DNA from 3 places in the Streptomyces sp. NPDC015125 genome. Region 2 is predicted to be linked to each of the others. Evidence: riboswitches for the same ligand, from Rfam matches in the RefSeq annotation. Region 2 holds a riboswitch; each other region holds the start of a gene.
What was found. Region 2 has a riboswitch for glycine ahead of ACF088_RS15705 (ATP-binding protein). Riboswitches for the same ligand answer to the same signal wherever they lie in the genome.
Positions count from the first base shown of each region.

Region 1: linked by a shared signal. The riboswitch ahead of gcvP (aminomethyl-transferring glycine dehydrogenase) and the one ahead of ACF088_RS15705 (ATP-binding protein) in region 2 are both predicted to bind glycine.
Region 3: linked by a shared signal. The riboswitch ahead of gcvT (glycine cleavage system aminomethyltransferase GcvT) and the one ahead of ACF088_RS15705 (ATP-binding protein) in region 2 are both predicted to bind glycine.

Region 1 is NZ_JBIBVF010000012.1:208,095-211,974, forward strand. Features, by position in the region: gene gcvP (aminomethyl-transferring glycine dehydrogenase) at 1-1,940, opposite strand, end outside; glycine riboswitch at 2,129-2,225, opposite strand; gene ACF088_RS24780 (PRC-barrel domain-containing protein) at 2,340-2,729, shown strand; gene ACF088_RS24785 (DNA polymerase IV) at 2,633-3,880, opposite strand, start outside.
Region 2 is NZ_JBIBVF010000005.1:333,662-337,541, forward strand. Features, by position in the region: partial or broken gene glyA (serine hydroxymethyltransferase) at 1-19, shown strand, start outside; gene lipA (lipoyl synthase) at 21-980, shown strand; glycine riboswitch at 993-1,087, shown strand; gene ACF088_RS15705 (ATP-binding protein) at 1,342-1,572, shown strand; gene ACF088_RS15710 (biotin-dependent carboxyltransferase family protein) at 1,769-2,413, opposite strand; gene ACF088_RS15715 (urea carboxylase-associated family protein) at 2,717-3,559, opposite strand; gene ACF088_RS15720 (GntR family transcriptional regulator) at 3,654-3,880, opposite strand, start outside.
Region 3 is NZ_JBIBVF010000001.1:284,873-288,752, reverse strand. Features, by position in the region: gene glyA (serine hydroxymethyltransferase) at 1-55, opposite strand, end outside; gene gcvH (glycine cleavage system protein GcvH) at 150-527, opposite strand; gene gcvT (glycine cleavage system aminomethyltransferase GcvT) at 657-1,784, opposite strand; glycine riboswitch at 1,937-2,032, opposite strand; gene ACF088_RS01225 (AAA family ATPase) at 2,307-2,993, shown strand; gene ACF088_RS01220 (enhanced serine sensitivity protein SseB) at 3,086-3,880, shown strand, end outside.

The DNA.
Region 1 (3,880 bases), on a different contig from region 2:
AGCTCGTCACGGTGCTTCTCGATCTTGGCGTGCAGATCGTCGGTGTCGACCTCGCCGTCCTCACCGGTCTTGACGACGACGACCTTCATCCCGGCCATCACCGCGCTGGCGGCATTGGTGCCGTGCGCGGAGGACGGGATCAGGCAGACGGTGCGCTGCTCGTCACCGTTGGCGCGGTGGTAGGCACGCACCGCCAGCAGACCGGCCAGCTCGCCCTGCGATCCGGCGTTGGGCTGGATGGAGACCTTGTCATAGCCGGTGACGGTGGCGAGGCGCTCCTCCAGCTCCTGGATCAGGGTGAGGTAGCCCTGGGCCTGGGCGGCCGGCGCGAACGGGTGCAGCTGACCGAAGGCGGGCCAGGTGACCGGCTCCATCTCGGTGGTCGCGTTCAGCTTCATGGTGCAGGAGCCGAGCGGGATCATGCCGCGGTCCAGCGCGTAGTCCTTGTCGGCGAGGGTGCGCAGGTAGCGCAGCATCGCGGTCTCGGAGCGGTACTGGTGGAAGACCGGGTGGGCGAGGTAGTCGTCGCTGCGCAGCAGGGCCTGCGGCAGCGTTTCGGCGGCGGCCGCGTCCAGCTCCTCGACATCGCCGTGCACGCCGAAGGCGCCCCAGACACCGGCCAGCTGCGCGCGCCCCGTGGTCTCGTCGCAGGCGATGCCGACCAGGTCGGCGTCGACCTGCCGGAGGTTGACACCGGCCTCGCGGGCGGCGGCGACGACCTCGGCGGCCCGGCCGGGCACCCGCGCGGTCAGCGTGTCGAAGTACGCGCCGTGCACGATCTCCACCCCGCCGGCCCGCAGGCCCTCGGCGAGGACCGCGGCGTAGCGGTGGGTGCGCCGGGCGATCGTCCGCAGACCGTCCGGGCCGTGGTAGACCGCGTACATGCCGGCCATGACGGCGAGCAGCACCTGCGCGGTGCAGATGTTGCTGGTGGCCTTCTCGCGGCGGATGTGCTGCTCGCGGGTCTGCAGCGCGAGGCGGTAGGCCTTGTTGCCGTCGGCGTCGACGGAGACGCCCACCAGACGCCCCGGCAGACTGCGGGCGAACTGGTCGCGTACGGCCATGAAGCCGGCGTGCGGCCCGCCGAAGCCCATCGGGACACCGAAGCGCTGGGTGGTGCCGACGGCGATGTCCGCGCCGAGCTCACCGGGCGAGGTCAGCAGCGTCAGGGCGAGGAGATCGGCGGCGACGGTGACGACCGCGCCCAGCTCGTGGGCCTGCTCGATGACGGCGCGCGGGTCGCGGACCGCACCGGAGGCGCCGGGATACTGCAGCAGCACACCGAACACACCGCGCTCGGCGATCCCGGCCGGAATACCGTCGGACAGGTCGGCGACCACGACCTCGACGCCGGTGGGCTCCGCGCGGGTCTGGATCACGGCGATGGTCTGCGGCAGACAGTCGGCGTCGATCAGGAAGACACCCTGCTTGACCTTGCCGACCCGGCGGGAGAGGGCCATCGCCTCGGCGGCCGCGGTGCCCTCGTCCAGCAGCGAGGCGCCGGAGGTGGGCAGTCCGGTCAGGTCGGCGACCATCGTCTGGAAGTTCAGCAGCGCCTCGAGGCGGCCCTGCGAGATCTCCGGCTGATAGGGGGTGTATGCCGTGTACCAGGCCGGGTTCTCCATCACGTTGCGCAGGATCACCGGCGGGGTGAACGTGCCGTGGTAACCGAGTCCGATCATGGACGCCAGCACCTGGTTACGGTCCGCGAGGCCGTGCAGCTCCTGGAGCACCTCGGCCTCGGTACGGGCCTGCGGCAGGCCGAGCGCCTCCGCGCTCTTGATCACATCGGGAACGGCGGTGGCGGTGAGCTCGTCCAGCGATCCGAACCCGATGTGCGCGAGCATCTTCGCCTGCGCCTCGTGGTCGGGACCGATGTGCCGGTGCTCGAAGGGGGTGCCGCGTTCCAGCTCGGTCAAGGAGATGCGATTGGTGGTCATCTGCGGGGGCCTCCTGGTCGGTGCGACCTACGAGGGGCACCACGGCGCGGGTGCCCGGACGGCCTCCCCCTCTGTCATCTCAACCTGAGAGCTTCACCGGCCCGCGCGAGGCGGCCCGGCTTTCACCGTCGGTGAGGATGGGTCCCGGAGCTGTGCCTTCCGGGGCCCGCCCTGCTTTCCAGAGTGACCTCGCCCATGCGGTACGTGTGCCTGAGAGATTCCGGGGAGGATTTGCTCCTTCGGCGCCCTGGTCGCGAACGACAAGGACTCTCCCGCACGGGGTCTGCGGCCATTGGCCAGCCTACCAGCGCGGCACTCGAAGGATCCTTCGAGTGGCCAGGGCATGAAATGTGCCGTTTGGTAGTTGTCAGAGGGCAGTTGCGACCAATTGGAGGGACCGTGCAAACCGATATCGATCCCCGGAGCCTGATCGGCCGCAAAGCGTTCGACCGTAACGGCGCCAAAATAGGCACGATCGACGAGGTGTATCTCGACGACGCGACGGGGGAACCGGAGTGGGCGGCCGTGCGCACCGGACTCTTCAGCCGCGACGCGTTCGTCCCCCTCGAACCCAGCAAGATGGTCGGTGAGGGCCTGCACATTCCTTACGACCGCAAGCTGATCAAGGACGCGCCGGACTTCGGCGTCGGCCGTCATCTCTCCCCCGAGCAGGAACTCCAGCTCTATCACCACTACCGACTGGATATCTCCTCCCCGGTCTCCGATCCGGTGTCCTCGCCCGGCTCCGGTGACAAGGACTTCGGCAAGATCGCCGGCTCGGACGACTGACCGTCCGCCGGTCCCCCGCCCACCAGCGGCAGGGGCTCCCCCGGCCGCAGCGCCGGATCCTCGACAGCAAAGGTCCGCACCCTTCCCGGTGCGGACCACGGCGTTTCGAAGCGTACGGTCACTCTCCCCACCCCGCTCCCCTGCACCCAGCCGGCGCCGTACTCGTCGTGCACCACGTCCAGGCCGGGATGCCAGCGCCGCGGCCGCTCCTCTTCGGCCTCCGGCGGCGCCGTCCCGCCACCGGACGGCTCCGCCGCCGCCTTCGCCGCCTTCTCCGCCTCCTCGGCCTCCCGCTCCGTCGCCAGCTGTGCGAACAGATCCTCCTGCGTGAAGTCGGCCAGGCCGCTGACCCCCACACCCAGCAGCCGCACCCCGCCGGTGGTGTCCACCATCTCCAGCAGCCGCACGGCGGCCTCCCGTATCACCGCAGGGTCGTCGGTGGGTCCACGGAGCGTCTCGGAACGGGTCAGCGTCGAGAAGTCGTAGTTGCGCACCTTGATGACCACCGTCCGCCCGGAACGCCCGGCGGCCCGCAGCCGCTCCACGCAGCGGTTCGCCAGCCGGAGCACCTCGCTCCGTACCCGCGTCCGGTCGGTCAGATCGACCTCGAAGGTGTCCTCGACCGAGATGGACTTCGCGTCCCGCTCGGCCACCACCGGCCGGTCGTCCCGGCCCAGCGCCATCGCATACAGCCCGGCGCCATGTGCCCTGCCCAGCAGCCGCACCAGCTCGGCTTCGCCGGCCTCCGCGGTCTCCGCGACCGTGTGGATCCCGGCCCGGCGCAGCGTCTCGGCCGTCGCGGGCCCCACTCCGGGCAGCGTCCGCACCGTCATCGGGCCCAGCAGTTCCCGTTCGGTGCCGGGCTCGATCACCACCAGACCGTTCGGCTTGGCCGCCTCGGACGCGATCTTCGCCAGCATCTTGGCGCCGGCCAGCCCCACCGAGCCGGTCAGGCCCGTGGCGGAACGGATCTCGCGGCGCAGTTGCTCCCCCACGACCTGCGCAGCAGCCGTCTCCGGCGGCACCCCGCCCGCTTCCAGATCGACGAAGGCCTCATCCAGACTCAGCGGCTCCACCAGCGGCGACAGCGCGTGCAGCAGCTCCATGACCGTCTCACTCACCTGGCGGTACAGCGAGAAGCGCGGAGTGAG
Region 2 (3,880 bases):
GCTGTACCCGGAGCTGTGACATGAGCGACGCCCTTACCTCGTCCGCCTCGCCCGACGGCCGCCGGCTGCTGCGGCTGGAGGTGCGCAACAGCCGGACGCCGGTCGAGCGCAAGCCCGAGTGGATGAGGACACGGGTACGCATGGGACCGGAGTACAACGCGTTGCGGTCGCAGGTGGAGGCCGAAGGGTTGCACACCGTATGTCAGGAGGCGGGCTGCCCGAACATCTTCGAGTGCTGGGAGGACCGCGAAGCCACCTTCCTCATCGGCGGTGACCAGTGCACCCGGCGCTGTGACTTCTGCCAGATCGACACCGGCAAGCCTCAGACGCTGGACCGGGAGGAACCGCGCCGGGTGGCGGAGTCGGTGGCCAAAATGAAACTGCGGTACGCCACGATCACCGGAGTGGCCCGCGACGACCTGCCCGACGGTGGTGCCTGGCTCTACGCCGAAACGGTCCGACAGATCCACGCGCTGAACCCGGGCACCGGGGTGGAGAACCTGGTCCCGGACTTCAACGGTGTCCCCGAGCTGTTGGCCCAGGTATTCGAGTCGCGTCCGGAAGTGCTGGCCCACAACGTGGAGACGGTGCCGCGGATCTTCAAACGGATCCGGCCCGCGTTCCGCTACGACCGGTCGCTCGGAGTGCTCACCGCCGCGCGGGAGTTCGGCCTGGTCACCAAGTCGAACCTGATCCTGGGCCTGGGCGAGACCCGGGCGGAGATCTCCGCCGCGCTGGCCGACCTGCACGCCGCCGGCTGCGACCTGGTCACCATCACCCAGTACCTGCGCCCCTCGGCGCGGCACCACCCGGTGGACCGGTGGGTCCGGCCCGAGGAGTTCATCGAACTCGAGGAAGAAGCAGAGGAGATCGGTTTCGCCGGAGTGCTGTCCGGACCTCTGGTCCGGTCCTCCTACCGCGCCGGAAGGCTGTACCAGCAAGCACTCGACAGGAGGCCCCGGCAAGGACCACACAACTGAAGACACCGCTGACGATTCCGCGCGGGAGAGTCCACACCCCCGAGGTGCGGCGCCGAAGGAGCACATCCTCCCCGGAGACCCTCAGGCCTCGTGACCGCGCGGCGGAGGCGGACTCTGGAAAGCAGGCGGGCACGCGCCTGGCCCACGGGGTCCCTTCCGTCCGCACATCATCGTGCCGGGAGGGACGGAAGGTCATGTCCCGCTGGAGTCCGGCCTCTTGAATACAGAGGTGGGAGCAGCATTCACCGCCCGGAGAAAACCCCTGATCCACACGCGGGGAGCACCAGGTCTCGGGGCGGGAACTGCCGGCCGATCCCGCGGAGGTCGCCCACGCCCGGGCCGCGGCCCCCGAGCGGCTCAGGTGTGGCGCCTGGAGGAGCTGTCGTTCACCACCGAGCTGATCGTCAGCGAACTGGTCACCAACGCCATCCGCTACGCCGGCGGCGCGGTCCAGCTGCGACTCATCCCCGACCCCACCCTCGTCTGCGAGGTCTCCGACACCGGACACGCCTCCCCCCATCTGCGGCATGCCGCGACCGACGACGAAGGCGGCCGCGGCCTCTTCCTCATCGCCCGGATGGCAGACATATGAGGGACGCGCTCCACGCCTACCGGCAAGACCAGCTGGGTCGAACAAGCCCTGGCGTCCGCCGAGTTCCCCGCCTCGCGCGTCTCATGACGGCAAATGCCGGAGGCTCCCGTGCGCGTTCCACGTTGGCCACCGAAGAACCCTTCGGGTGGCCATACGAGGTGCGCCGGCTCCGACTGGTACCCGTGCTCGGTGGCGGCTACGGCCCTGCGCCGGCCGTACCCGAGGCCATCGCGCACCGGCGTCGCCCCCGGTACCGGTACCGGCGGAATCGCACGGCCGCGCCCGGTGGCAGTTGCCCGACGAGTGACAGGTCTTCCGCGTGCACGACGCCGATCACCGGATAGCCACCGGTCACCGGATGGTCAGCGAGGAACAGCACCGGTTGGCCGTTGGGCGGAACCTGAAGAGCCCCGCGCATCATGCCCTCGGCCGGGATCTCGCCGGCCTTGCGCCGTTCCAGGACGGGTCCGGAGAGCCGGACACCCACCCGGTTGCTGCGGCTGTCGGCTTCCCAGCGCTCGCTGTAGAGCGCCGCGACCGACGCCTCGTCGAACCAGTCGTCTCGCGGCCCCGGCACCACTCTGAGGACGAAGGTGCGCGGCGGCGCGGTGCATGGCGCGAGGTCCACGCCCGGTATCTGGCCCACCGGGGGCGCCACCGGTAGGACATCGCCGGTGGTCAGCGGCGGCGGCCCGAGCTTGGACAGCACATCCGTCGATCGGGAGCCCAGTGCGTCGGGCACGTCCAGTCCTCCGCGTACCGCGAGGTACGTGCGCAACCCCGAAGTCGGCACGCCGAGTTCGAGGCGCTGCCCGTCGAGCGCCGGGACGGGGGCGTTCATCGCGATGGGCCTACCGTCAAGGCGGGCCGGGCAGGGCGCCCCCGTGAGGACGGTGTAGAGAATTGACCCGGTGCCGTCCGGGCGGCAGCGACCAATTCCCCTGCACCGCACGGGGTCCGCTGCTGCATCGCCGCACGCAGTGCGAGCACGTCGTCGAGGCTGGCCAGTTCCGCGAGCAGCGCCGTGCTGCCCACCCTGCGGATGTCGCAGGCCGTGGGCCGTGCGGGGGCCGGGCTCATCGGAGGGCGAGCGTACCGGGGCCGAAACCGCGGCCCGGGTCGCCGGTCAGGGCTGCCGCCATGATCAGGCCTTCCAGGCGGGGAGGTGCATCCCGTGCAGATTGCGGTAGGCGGCGCGCTGCGGGGGTGCCCAGTCGTCGAGGAGTTCGTTGTCGACCTCGTAGACCTCGATGCCGATCGGGTGGCACACCTCCAGCGGGTCCCCCGCGTCCGGTCCCCACAGCGGCACGGACAGATCGCCGCCCGGGCAGGTGGACAGCGCGCACAGCAGGTCGAGTTCGGCGAAGAACTCGAAGTGGTCGCCGGGCCGGGCCGGGCAGGCCTTCATGAAGTACTGGTCGTCCGCGTTGAGTCCGGTGCACTGGAAGACGTTGAGGACGTCGTGTACGTCGAACTCCGTGAGCCCGTACGGCAGGACGGCACGGACCAGGTTCGAGTGGCAGTGGTAGTCGAAGTCCTCGCCGGTGAGCATGCGGTTGACGTACGGGTCGCAGCGGGTGCCCAGCAGGTCGTGGACCCTGCCGCCCGCATCGTCGGTGCCGTAGTCGGCGAGCGTGTCGCCGGTGACGGTCAGCAGCGGGCGCAGGAAGGGAAGGGTGGACCACAGGCGGTCGTAGGTGCTGACGTGGGCGCGCTGCAGCTGACGGGTACGGGCCGCCCAGAGGCGTTCGCGCGGGTCGTGGCGGTTCCATACGTTGAAGTCACCGACCTGCGGCCCGTCCACGGTGACGATGCGGCACAGGTGGCCGGCGGGCACTTCCCAGGCACGGCCGGAGCGGATCGGGATGGTGAAGCTGTCGACCAGCCGGCGGCCGCCTGAGCTGCCGGCGACCCGGTCGTAGAAGGCCTTGTCGACGTCGAGGGGGCCGCCTTTGGTGGCCTGGTACGCGGCTTCGGTGCTGACCATCTGTGCGCTCTCTTTCCTGGCATGTCCGCTGTTTCGCGGAGGGTCGGAGGGACCGGCCGGGCGGCCGGGGGCGAGTGTCGGTCTTACGAGGTCGTCAGGCGTTGTGGACCGCGCGCACGATGTCGACGACCTGGCGCTCGGAGTCGTCGAGGTAGCGGGCCAGCCCTTCGGCGGCCTCGGTGCGCCGGCCCGAGCGGAGCAGATCGCACAGCTCGCGGTCGCGCGGCACCCACTGGCTCTGGAAATCCGCTTCGATCGGCACCTCGGAGAAGGCGAGGCGCAGCTGGGCGACGGTGGTGCGGAAGAAGCGGTCGAGCCGGT
Region 3 (3,880 bases), on a different contig from region 2:
CGGCGGCGGCGACATCGGGGTCGAGCTCGTGGAGGGAGCTGTTCAGAAGCGACATGAGTCTTCCTGGGGGAGTCAGGGGCGCGAGGGGGTCCCCCGGACGGAGCCCGGGGGAGCTTCCGCGGGGGCGGTGGCGGAGGGGGCCGGGCGGCTCAGCTCTGGATGAAGGCGGCGTACGCGTCGGCCGAGAGCAGCTCGCCCGGCTCGCCGCTGATCTTCACCTTGAACAGCCAACCGCCCTCGAACGGGGCGGAGTTCACCAGCGAGGGGTCGTTGACGACATCCTCGTTGATCTCGGTGATCTCACCGTCGACGGGCGAGTAGAGATCGCTGACCGACTTGGTCGACTCCAGCTCGCCGCAGGTCTCGCCCGCCGCGACCGTGGCACCGACCTCGGGGAGTTGCACGAAGACGACGTCGCCGAGCGCGTTGGCCGCGTGCTCGGTGATGCCGACCGTCGAGACGCCTTCCTCGGCGCCCGACAGCCACTCGTGCTCCTTGCTGTAGCGCAGCTGCTGGGGGTTGCTCATGGCTCGATTCTCCTGTACGCGAGGGTGTGGTCGTGAAGGGGGTCGCCCCTGGTGACACCAAGGGGGGAGGGTCTTGCACAGTGAGACGCACGGGTGCGCGCCGCTGCCGGGTCCGCCCCGGGTGAACTCCTACTTCTGCCGCTTGTAGAACGGCAGAGCGGTGACCTCGTACGGCTCATGGCTTCCACGGATGTCCACGCACACACCCTCGGTGCCCGGTGTGGCGTAGGCGGCGTCGACGTACGCGATGGCGACCGGCTTGCCGAGGGTGGGAGAGGGGGCCCCGGAGGTGACCTCGCCGATGACCGTGCCGTCGGCCGTGACGACCGGGTAGCCGGCCCGCGGGACCCGGCGGCCCGCGGCGATCAGACCGACCAGCTTGCGCGGCGGGTTCGCCTCGGCGCGCTCGGCGGCCGCCGCCAGCGCGGTACGGCCGACGAAGTCGCCGTTGTTGGTCGTCTTCTCGAACTTCACGACCCGGCCCAGGCCCGCGTCGAACGGCGTGGTCGAGGTCGTCAGCTCGTGCCCGTACAGCGGCATGCCCGCCTCCAGGCGCAGGGTGTCCCGGCAGGACAGGCCGCAGGGCACCAGACCGGCGTCCTTGCCGGCCTCGGTCAGCGCCTCCCAGAGGGCGACCGCGTCGGCCGGCCGGACGAACAGCTCGAAGCCGTCCTCGCCGGTGTACCCGGTACGGGCGATCAGCGCCTCTACACCGGCGACCGTGCCGGGCAGCCCCGCGTAGTACTTGAGACCGTCCAGGTCGGCGTCCGTCAGCGCCTTGAGGATCCCGGGCGACTCCGGGCCCTGCACCGCGAGCAGCGCGTAGGCGTCCCGGTCGTCGCGAATCGCGGCGTCGAAGCCGCCCGCTCGTGCGCTCAGCGCGTCCAGCACCACCTGGGCGTTGGAGGCGTTGGCGACGACCATGTACTCCTGGTCGGCCAGGCGGTAGACGATCAGGTCGTCGAGAATGCCGCCCTCGGCCTCGCAGATCATGGTGTAGCGGGCACGGCCGGTCTTGACGCCCCCGATGTTGCCGACCAGCGCATAGTCGAGGAGGTCGGCGGCCTGCGGGCCGGTGACGGTGATCTCGCCCATGTGGGAGAGGTCGAACAGCCCGGCGCGGGTACGGACGGCGACATGTTCGTCACGCTCGCTGCTGTAGCGGAGTGGCATGTCCCAGCCGGCGAAGTCGGTCATGGTGGCGCCGAGCGCGCGATGGGTGGCATCCAGCGCGGTACGGCGGGGGGCATCAGTCATGGTTCTGGGCTCCCAGGCAGGGGTGAACAAGACGTTCTCCCCATCTGTCATCGGAACCTGAGAGGTTCACCGGGATCCCGCGAACGGACCCGGTTTGCACCTTGGGTGGAGCCGCCCCGTGCGCCGGGCTGCGGCTCGCTTTTCAGATCTGCCTCGCCTGCGCGGTATAGGGGCCTGAGAGATTCAAGGGAGGACTTGCTCCTTCGGCGCCCCGCCATGGCGGCCGGGGACTCTCCCGCGCGGGTTCAAACGGCCGGTATGGAGTTGGCGGTGCACAGGTGAGACCTGATGTGCACGTGGCGGCCACATCATTGCACGGGATCGCCCGATAGAGGAGCCCCGGCCGTCACCCCGCCCGTGACGTGGGCAGATCGGACAATAGCCTTGATGGGCATTACCTTTTCTTGACACTCTGCGGGTAGGGGACGGACTCGAACCGGAGCAGAACCGGACGGGGAGGACGATCGCGTGCACAGCGAAGCGGCATTCGGGGCCACTTCAGACGTCGTGCCTCCGGCCGTCGTGCCTCCGGCCGTCGCGCCGGCGGTGCCGCCCGCAGCCGGGTCCCGGGCCGGCCGGACGCCGCGGCCCGTCGTCCGGCCGGGGCGCGGAGCCGAAATCGTGGACCTCCGGGACCGTGGACGGGCGAACGGCGCCGCCGAGCTGCGGTTCCCGGCCGGTGACCTGGTGGTGGTCTCCGGTCTGCCGGGCAGCGGCAAGAGCACCCTGATGCATCGTGTCGTACCGCCGCTGGACGCACACGGTGCCGCGGTGCACCGCATCGATTCGCAGGACGTCCGCGAGCGCTGGGAGCACGGCAGGCTGCGCCGGCTGCCGTACGCCCTCTACCGTCCGCTGGTCCGGGTCGCCCACTATCTGACGCTGCATCGTGCGCTGCGCTCCGGGGACAGTGTGGTGGTGCACGACTGCGGCACCCTGGCGTGGGTGCGTGGCTGGATCGCGCGCTCGGCGGTGCGCGGCGGCCGCGGGCTGCATCTGGTGCTGCTCGATGTGCCGCCCGAGGTGGCACTGTCCGGCCAGGAGTCGCGGGGGCGCGGGGTGTCGGGGTACGCCTTCGCGCGGCACCGCGGGGCCGTGGGCCGGCTGGTCGGTGCGGCGGAGTCGGCCCGGCTGCCGAAGGGCTTCGACTCGGCCGTACTGCTCGACCGGCGGACGGCGAGCGCCCTGGAGACGGTCACCTTCGACTGAGCGGACGGCCACCGTGCCCCGCGGGTCCCTCCGCACTCCTTCTCGTCTAGGGTCTTTGGCCAGATGGCGCGGTTTGGAACGGGTGGGAACACATGACATTTCCGGAGCAGGGGATACCGCAGCTGGCGTGGCCGGCGAACGAGCTCGAAGAGGCGCTGGCCGCCTCGGTCGGGCACCCGGGTGCCGGTGGCCGGATCGTCGAGGTACTGGGCCGCAGCAGGGTCTGGGTGCCGCTGCCCAACGGCGGCGGACCGGAGAGCGCGGGGCCCGGCACCCGGGGCCTCGATCTGCCCACCGTCGAGCTCGACGGTGCGGCCTATGTCCCGGTCTACAGCTCCGAGCAGGAGTTCTTGCGGCTGGTGGGCGCGCATATGTCCTTCACCGTCGCCCCGGCCCGGGAGTTCGCCCGCGGGCTGCCCCCGCAGATCGGCATCGCGGTCAACCCGGACGGCAGGGTCGGCGTCCCGCTGCCGCCGCCCGCGGTGGCCGAATTGTGCCGGGAGGGGCGTCACGAGCCGGCCGGTCTGCCCAGCGGCGGCCGGGTGCGGCTCTTCGAGCCGGACTGGCAGCACGAACCGGTGGACTTCCTGGCCGCCGCCGGACTGGAGTTCTCCGGTGCCGGAATTGTCCTGACTGCCCGGCGTGCCCTGGCAAGTGTCGAGGGCGACACGCCCGCGCTGTTCGTCGGTGTGCAGATCGGTGCGGACCCTGCGGCACTGCACGACGGCACCGCTCGCGAGGCGGTACTGTCAGCCCTCGGACGTGCGCTCGGCGCAGTGCCGGTGCCCTGGCCCGTACAGCTCGTCATGCTCGACCTCGCCCAGGGCGACCCGGTCGCCGACTGGATGCTGGAGCGTGTGCGGCCCTTCTACTCTCGGGACCACTCG